Regions from separate parts of the Luteibacter aegosomatissinici genome, predicted to be linked through region 2. Evidence: riboswitches for the same ligand, from Rfam matches in the RefSeq annotation. Region 2 holds a riboswitch; the other holds the start of a gene.
What was found. A riboswitch is a leader RNA that binds a small molecule or an ion and turns the genes downstream of it on or off. The one in region 2 is predicted to bind thiamine pyrophosphate.
Positions count from the first base shown of each region.

Region 1: it holds a riboswitch for thiamine pyrophosphate, as region 2 does, so the genes downstream of both, L2Y97_RS02530 (TonB-dependent siderophore receptor) here and thiC (phosphomethylpyrimidine synthase ThiC) in region 2, are expected to answer to the same signal.

Region 1 covers NZ_CP095742.1:563,649-567,857, forward strand. Annotated here, with positions in the region: gene L2Y97_RS02520 (HvfC/BufC N-terminal domain-containing protein) at 1-589, shown strand, start outside; gene L2Y97_RS02525 (phosphotransferase enzyme family protein) at 629-1,780, shown strand; TPP riboswitch at 1,783-1,878, shown strand; gene L2Y97_RS02530 (TonB-dependent siderophore receptor) at 1,941-4,115, shown strand; gene pnuC (nicotinamide riboside transporter PnuC) at 4,105-4,209, shown strand, end outside.
Region 2 covers NZ_CP095742.1:4,324,088-4,328,296, reverse strand. Annotated here, with positions in the region: gene L2Y97_RS19440 (TolC family outer membrane protein) at 1-184, opposite strand, end outside; gene L2Y97_RS19435 (protein-L-isoaspartate O-methyltransferase family protein) at 223-882, opposite strand; gene L2Y97_RS19430 (TetR/AcrR family transcriptional regulator) at 1,245-1,901, shown strand; TPP riboswitch at 1,936-2,034, shown strand; gene thiC (phosphomethylpyrimidine synthase ThiC) at 2,105-3,946, shown strand; gene L2Y97_RS19420 (ferritin-like domain-containing protein) at 4,030-4,209, shown strand, end outside.

The sequences.
Region 1 (4,209 bases), 1.2 Mb from region 2:
CCGCCTGTGGCTTGGCGACGGGGTCTTCGATGAGCTGGCCGAGGCCTACGTGGCGGCTACGCCGCCGGATTCCTGGACCCTGGATGCCTACGGCGAAAGCTATATCGCCTGGTTGGACGGGCATTACCCTGCCGACCCCGAGATCGCCGAGCTTGCCTGGCTGGACTGGCACCTGCGACGTACCCTGTCAGGCCCGGACAGTCGGCCGATCGGGCTGGATGGGCTGGTGTCGGCGGACTGGGAAGCGGTGGAGGTTCGCTTCGTTTCTACGCTGCGCTTCCGCTGGACCCGCAGCAATGCCGCGGCTATCTGGCACGCCCTGGCCAGCGAGCGGATGCCGCCCGCCGCTGAAATCTTCGATGTCGATGCCGGGGTGCGTGTGTGGCGCCGCGACTTCTCGCCCCGCTTTACCAGCATGCTCGCGCCGGAGTGCGCTTGCCTCGACCTGGCCCTGGCTGGCGCCTCGTTCGGCGAGATGTGCGAAGCCCTGACCCGCCTGCACGAGCCCGATACGGCCGCCCGTCAGGCCGGTGCGCTGCTGCGTAGCTGGGTCGAGGACGGCATCGTCGATTCGCTGGTCGGCGACTGATCCTTCGGTGGCCAGTGCCGGCGCCGCTAAACTGCGGCGATGATCGACGATGCCCATCTTGCACACGGCCTGGCCGGCGACGAGCTGCCGCCCGATTGGCCCGCTCTCACCGACGACGAAGTGGCGACGCTACTGGCGCGCGTGCCGCGCGCTGGCGCTTCGCGGGCGATCCGCTGGCGATCGCCGCGCCCCCTATCCGCCGCGGCGCTGGTGGAAACGGCGTTTGGCACGGTGTTCGTGAAACGGCACCACGCGAGCGTACGGACCGTGGATGCGCTAAGCGAGGAGCACCGCTTCGCCGGGCGGCTACGGGCGCGCGGCGTCCCGGTACCGGCGCTCTACCCTGACGACACAGGACAGACAGCGATGGGGCGCGGGGCGTGGGTGTACGAAGTGCACGCGCCGGCGCACGGGGCTGATATCTACCGCGATGCGTTCTCCTGGTCGCCCGCCGGCGGATCGCGGCACGCGTGGGTGGCGGGCGGGATGCTGGCGCGCGTCCACCAGGCCGCCGCAGGTTACAAGGCGCCCCAGCGCACGACCCACATCCTCGTCGCACGGGCGGAAATCATCTCGGCTGCTGATCCGGTCACCGCTATCGGCGAGCAGCTGGAAAGCCGGCCGGCCCTGGCGGCCTATCTGCGCGACCGAGACTGGCGCGGCGAACTGCGTGACACCCTGGCGCCATGGCACGCCGCTGCGCACGCCGGCATCGTCCGCCAACCCCGGCTGTGGACCCACGGCGACTGGCACGTCTCCAACCTTTGCTGGAGCGATGCGGGCGAGGATGCCGAGATCACCGATGTGCTCGACCTTGGGCTGAGCGCCGCAACCTTCGCGCTGTACGACCTGGCCACGGCGATCGAGCGAAACGCCATCGCGTGGCTGGATATCGCGCAGGGCGAGATCGGCCGCGTCGACCTTGCGCTTGCCCTGATCGCGGGCTACCACCACGTGTCCCCACTCAGCGATGATGATCTGGCGGTACTGGCTAACCTGCTGCCGATCGTCCACGTCGATTTCGCGCTGTCCGAGGTCGAGTACTTCGAAGGCATTACCCAGCGCCGGGACCACGCCGACGTGGCCTGGCATACGTTCCTGCACGGGCACGCCGCATGGTTCGCCACGCCACCCGGCCAGCGCCTGCGGGAGCAGATCCGCCACGCCGGCGGCGGATTCGTGGTTCAATAGACGTCTTGAAGCGGGGGTGCCTGGCGTTGCCAGGCTGAGAGAGTCCCTTGGAACCTGACCCGGTTAGTACCGGCGTAGGGAGCTTGCAGAGTCACGGATCCTGCCCCTTGGGGGCAATCCGTGCCCGCCGTCGCTTCGTCCGTTCCCCACGAAGACGACCATGACCCTGATCCGCACCCCGCTCGCCCTTGCCGTGCTCTCGCTCGCCGCCACCGCCCAAGCGGCCGACGATGCCCCGCAACAGGCACGTACGCTGCCGTCGATCGACGTGCATGCCAGCACCGCTGCCGGGTACCAGGCAGCCGATACACAGCTGGATACGTTCGGCAGCTTCGGCAGTGCTCCCCTGCATGACACGCCCGCCGCGATCACCGTGATCACGCGTGCGCAGATCGATGACCGCCAGCCGCGCTCACTGAGCGAACTCGTTCGCGGTGACGCGGCGATCAACGACAACTACGCGCCGGCGGGCTATTACCAGGATGTGTCGATCCGTGGTTTCCCGCTCGATCTCGCGACGGGCTTTCGCTTCAACGGCATGATCATGTCGGCCGAGCAGCTGATGGCGCTGGAAGGCAAGGAACGCGTGGAAGTGCTGAAGGGCCTTGGCGGCCTGGAGGCCGGCGTCGTGGAGCCAGGCGGCCTGGTGAACTACGTCAGCAAGCGCCCGGCCGAGGTGCGCAACGTGACCCTCGGTACCGATTCACATGGTTCGGCGTACGAAGCACTGGACCTTGGCACCTGGTTCACGCCGACGTTCGGCGTGCGCGTGAACGCCGCCCACGAGCGTACGCATGGCGTGGTCGAGCATACCGATGCCCGCCGCAGTTTCCTTTCGATCTCGGCGGACTGGAAGATCACCGACCAGGCCACCCTGCTGCTGGATACGGACTACCAGACCAGCGGCGGACGCTCGGTATCCGGCTACCAGTTGCTGGGTGGCACGGCGATTCCCGAGCACCCCAGCCGTACACGCTTGTTGGGTTACCAGCCCTGGCAACGACCCGTCGGCATCGACTCCAGCAACACCACGCTGCGCTTCAACTACCGTTTCAGCGACCAGTGGAACGCGCAGGTCTCCGCGGGTCACAGCCACACCGTGATCGACGACAACGTTGCGTTCGCCTACGGCTGCTTTTATGCCGAATCGTGTGCCAGCGGCGTCACGCCGGGGTACTTCTTCGCGCCGAACGGCGATTACGATGTGTACGATTACCGTAGCCCGGACGATACCCGGCAGAACGATGAAGTACGCGCGTCGCTGACGGGCACGTTCGCCACGGGCGGCATCGATCATGAACTCAACGTAGGCACCACCGCGTTTCGCCGGACGGTCGACCAGCGCGCGTATGTGTATGACTATGTCGGCACCGCCAACATCGATGACCAGGTGGTTCCGGTATTTCCCTCGTCGCCCAACCAGCCCGGCCCCTCCGAACGGCGCCTGACCGACTGGCAGCACACGCTCTTCGCGATCGATCGTGTCCACCTTTCGGACACCTGGCAGGTACTGGCGGGCGCGCGATTCGTGAAGCTGCATGAGCGTGCCTACGATGACAGCGGTGTGCTCGAGCGCGATACGCGCATGACGAAGACACTGCCGCAGGCCGCGATCCTGTGGCAGCCGGCTTCGGCACTAACCACGTACGTCAGCTACGGTGAAGGGCTCTCGCTCGGGCGCGAAGCACCGTACTGGACTTCCAACGGAAGCACGACCCTGCCGCCGCTGCACTCGCGCCAACTGGAAGCCGGTGTGAAGTACGCGGTCAGCGACGCGCTGGACCTGCAGGCAGCGGTCTATCGCATCCGCCAGCCGTACCAGTTCGCGCAACCGGATAACACCGCCGAAGGGTTTACGTTCGTGCAGCGTGGGCAGGAAGTGCACACGGGTGTCGAGTTGAACCTCGCCGGCCGGGTCACCGACAACCTGCGGCTCACGGCCAGCGCCAACGTGATTCGCGCTCGTGCGGAGAACACCGGTACGCCGTCGTACGAGGATCACCAGGTGGTGAATGTGCCGCGCTACCGCACGGCGGTTTACGCGGATTACACCCTGCCGTTTGCGCCGAACCTTGCCGTATTGGGCGGTTGGCGGTATGCCAGCAGCAACGTGGCCACACCCGATGGCGCCACCCGCGTACCGGCCTACCATGTGTTCGATGCAGGCCTGCGGTTCACCACCTCGCTCAGCGGCCATGCGATGACCTGGCGCGTCAACGTGGACAATGTCTTCAATCACTTCTACTGGCGCGACACGGGCAGCTCAGGCGGCGATAGCTACCTGTTCCCCGGCATGCCGCGGCTCGCCCGGTTGTCGGTGACGTATGAACTTTGAGCTTTCGTTCTTCGAGCTGGCCGCCGCGATCGTGAGCGCGGCAGGCGTATGGCTTACCGCGCGGCGCAGTCCGTGGTGTTGGCCGGTGGGCCTG
Region 2 (4,209 bases):
GGGGCAGCAGCAGCGCACGGGCCTGGGTCACGCCCTCACCGGTTGCGAGGCGGGTGGAATCGGCCTGCGACAGCACCGGGTCGTTCGCCCGGGCCTGGCGGTAAGCATCAAGCAGGTCTTCGGCATGGCTCGCGAAGGGTGCCGCTGCCAGGGCCAGCGCAACGGTAAGGAGCTTCAAGCGCATGGGTTCGCCTCGTGGGTGATGGGGGGATCTTGTAAAGGTCAGAGCACGAAGCGCTTCACCGGCGCGGCATGCGCCAGGTAGGGAAGGTCCGTTTCGAACAACGATTCCTCACGGTACCGGCCCTCGCCCTCGTGGGTGAGCAGCACCGCTGTCTGGGCCGGCGAATCACCGCGGACCACGAACATGCGGCCGCCCGGCTTCAGCCAGCGTACGAATTTTTCGGGAACCGCGTGCACCGCGCCGGTGACCACGACGACGTCGAAAACGCCGGCCGGCGTGTAACCGTTGACGGCCTCGGCCACCTCGAGGGTCGCATTCGCCACGCCGGCGGCCGCAAGGCGCTGGCGGGCAGCGTCGACGAAGTCGGCGTGCATGTCGATGCTGTGGACCTTGCCGGCCAGGTTGGCCAGGCAGGCCGTGAGGTAGCCCGAGCCCGTGCCGATTTCCAGGACCTCGTCGGTCTTGTTCAGGGCCACGGCCTGGAGGACACGGCCCTCGATGACCGGCTTCATCATGACCTCGTCGTGCCCCAGGGGCAGGTTCAGGTCGGCAAACGCCACGTTGCGATGGGCCGAGGCCACGAAATCCTCGCGGCGGATCGCCTTCAGGGTGTCGAGTACCGAGTACTCCAGCACTTCCCAGGGGCGGACCTGGTTCTCGACCATGTTCTGGCGGGCCTGCTCGAAATTCATCGCCATGGTGTTCAATCCCGTACGAAAAGCTGAAAAAAGATTCGGAAGGATAACGGGTTACACGCCGCTTTTCCTGATGTGCAAAGGCTGCGGTCCCGGTGCTTCCTGGCGAAGTGCCGGAAGTCACCGCACGGGGCTGACGGAAGTCACCCCCCTGGCTGCCCCCCATGCCGGCTGAATGGCAGGTAGGGGTGGGGCCGGGTAGCCATGGAGACCGCGGGCGGGCGGCCCCACATCATTCTAAGGTAGGACGGCGGTTCCGCTCCTGTTCCCGGTTGCTGTCGCGACAAAAATATGCGCGCCATGCTGGAAATAACTGAACCGCTGCGTATAATAAAGTCATAACTTTTGTTTGTGAAGGTGCAGCCATGAACGCCAGCCCGAAAATGAAGACCCAGGGCCCGGGGCGTCCGAAAGACATGGAGAAGCGCGCGGCCATCCTCGATGCCGCCAAGGCGCTCTTCACCCAGGGCGGTTTCGCCGGTACCAGCATGGATGCCGTCGCGGCTTCGGCCGGTGTGTCCAAGCTCACCGTGTACAGCCATTTCGGCGACAAGGACAACCTCTTCCGTGAGGTCATCCGCGCCCACGTGCAGGAACGCCTGCCCGATGACCTGTTCGATTTCAGCGCCGGCGCCGATATCCGCGCCACGCTTACCAACATCGCCAGCCGCCACGCGGCCATGGAAACCAACACGGAATCCGTGGGTACGTTCCGCGCCATCCTTTCCGACTGCCAGTCGGGCGGTAACCCCCGCTTTGGCCGCCTGGTGTGGGAAGAGGGCCCGGTGCGCATGCACAAGCTGATGAGCCGCCTGCTGGGCGACGCCGCCGAGCGCGGCCAGCTCGAGATCCCGGACGTCAGCCGCGCCACCACCCAGTTCCTGGCCCTGCTCAAGGGCGATCTGCTCATCCGCCGCCTGTTTGGTTGCGAGGATTGCGCCGTTCAGTTCGCCGAAGAGGTGAAGAACAACGCCCTCGCCGCGGTCGAGATGTTCATGCGCGCGTACGCGCCGCGCGGCTAAGCCTCGCGTTCCTCCCCGCTTCGTGCTTGAATCGGCCCCGAAGCGGGGGTGCCGGCGCGGTTGCGCAGGCTGAGAGAGTCCCTTTGAACCTGATCCGGTCAGTACCGGCGTAGGAAGCTTTGTCCACGGGAGCCGTGCGCCTATGCGCGCCGGCCGGCCGTGGCGGCGCGTCCGCTTCTCCCTCCCCAAGAGCCGAGAAGCCGATGAATGCCATGTCCGAAGAGCTCGCCCGCGCCGCCCGCGAGCTGTCCGCCGCCGTTACCACGCCGCTCCCTGGCTCGCGCAAGATCCACGTCGGCGGCAGCCGCCCCGATCTGCGCGTCCCCATGCGCGAGATCGCCCAGGCCCAGACCCCCACGCTGTTCGGCGGCGAAGCCAACCCGCCTATCGTCGTCTACGACACCTCCGGGCCGTATACCGATCCGGCGCACCCCATCGATCTGTCAGCGGGCCTGCCGGCCCTGCGCGCCGCGTGGATCGCCGAGCGTGGCGATGTGGCGCGCCTGGATGGGCTTTCCTCCGCGTTTGGCCGGGCCCGCGCCGATGATCCGAAGCTGGACGCCATTCGCTTCCCTGCCACGCGCGCACCGCTGCGTGCGGTGCGCGGTGCCAACGTCACCCAGATGCACTACGCCCGCCGCGGCATCGTGACGCCCGAGATGGAATTCATCGCCATCCGCGAGAACCAGCGGCTCGAGGCCCTGGGGGACAGCGCCCTGCGTACCCAGCACCCGGGCGAGGCCTTCGGCGCCCGGCTGCCGGCCGCCATCACGCCCGCGTTCGTGCGCGACGAGGTGGCCCGCGGCCGCGCGATCATCCCCGCCAACATCAACCACCCCGAAGCCGAGCCGATGATCATCGGGCGGCACTTCCTCACCAAGGTGAACGCCAATATCGGCAACAGCGCGGTGAGTTCCGGCATCGCCGAGGAAGTGGAAAAGCTGGTGTGGGCCACGCGCTGGGGCGCGGACACGATCATGGACCTGTCGACAGGCAAACACATCCATGAAACGCGCGAGTGGATCCTGCGCAACTCGCCCGTGCCCGTGGGCACCGTGCCGATCTACCAGGCCCTGGAGAAGGTGGGTGGCGTGGCCGAGGAGCTCACCTGGGAAATCTTCCGCGACACCCTGGTGGAGCAGGCGGAGCAGGGCGTGGATTACTTCACCATCCATGCCGGCGTTTTGCTGCGTTACGTGCCGCTCACCGCGGGCCGGGTCACCGGCATCGTGTCACGCGGCGGCTCGATCATGGCCAAGTGGTGCCTGTCGCATCACCGCGAGAACTTCCTCTACACGCACTTCGAGGAGATCTGCGAGATCATGAAGGCCTACGATGTGGCCTTCAGCCTGGGCGACGGCCTGCGCCCAGGCTCCATCGCCGATGCGAACGATGCCGCGCAGTTCGGTGAACTCGATACGTTGGGTGAACTGACGAAAGTGGCCTGGAAACACGATGTGCAGTGCATGGTGGAAGGCCCGGGCCACGTGCCCATGCACCTGATCCGCGAGAACATGGATCGCCAGCTCGCGGTGTGCCACGAGGCGCCGTTCTACACGCTGGGGCCGCTGACCACGGATATCGCGCCGGGCTACGACCACATCACCAGCGCCATCGGCGCGGCGATGATCGGTTGGTTCGGCACGGCCATGCTTTGCTACGTCACGCCCAAGGAGCACCTGGGCTTGCCCGATCGCCAGGACGTGCGCGACGGCATGATGGCGTACAAGATCGCCGCCCATGCCGCCGACCTGGCCAAGGGCCACCCTGGTGCGCAGGTACGTGATAACGCGTTGTCGAAGGCGCGCTTCGAGTTTCGCTGGGACGACCAGTTCAATCTCGGCCTGGATCCGGAGAAAGCGCGTTCCATGCACGATGAGACGCTGCCGAAGGATGCCCACAAGAGCGCGCATTTCTGCTCCATGTGCGGGCCGAAGTTCTGCTCGATGAAGATCACCCAGGATGTGCGTGATTACGCGGCGGGCATGGATGCCAAGGCGCTGGAATTCCGGGACCAGGGGGGCGAGGTGTACCGGAAGGCGTGATGCCGGCGCCCTTCACCCCATCTTTTCGGCACCCGCCCTACCGTCAGGCCCCTACCCAACTCCCTTTGAACGGAGCACAGGCAATGCCCAGCGCAAAACCCTTTGTGAGCGATATTGAGAACATCCGTAAGCGTGCCCGCCAGCACATCGATAACGGCGCCGTGACGGCGGGGTACCGCGCGGATCGCGAAACGGTGATCAAACTGCTCAACGAAGCGCTCGCCACCGAAATCGTCTGCGTGCTTCGCTACAAGTATCACTAC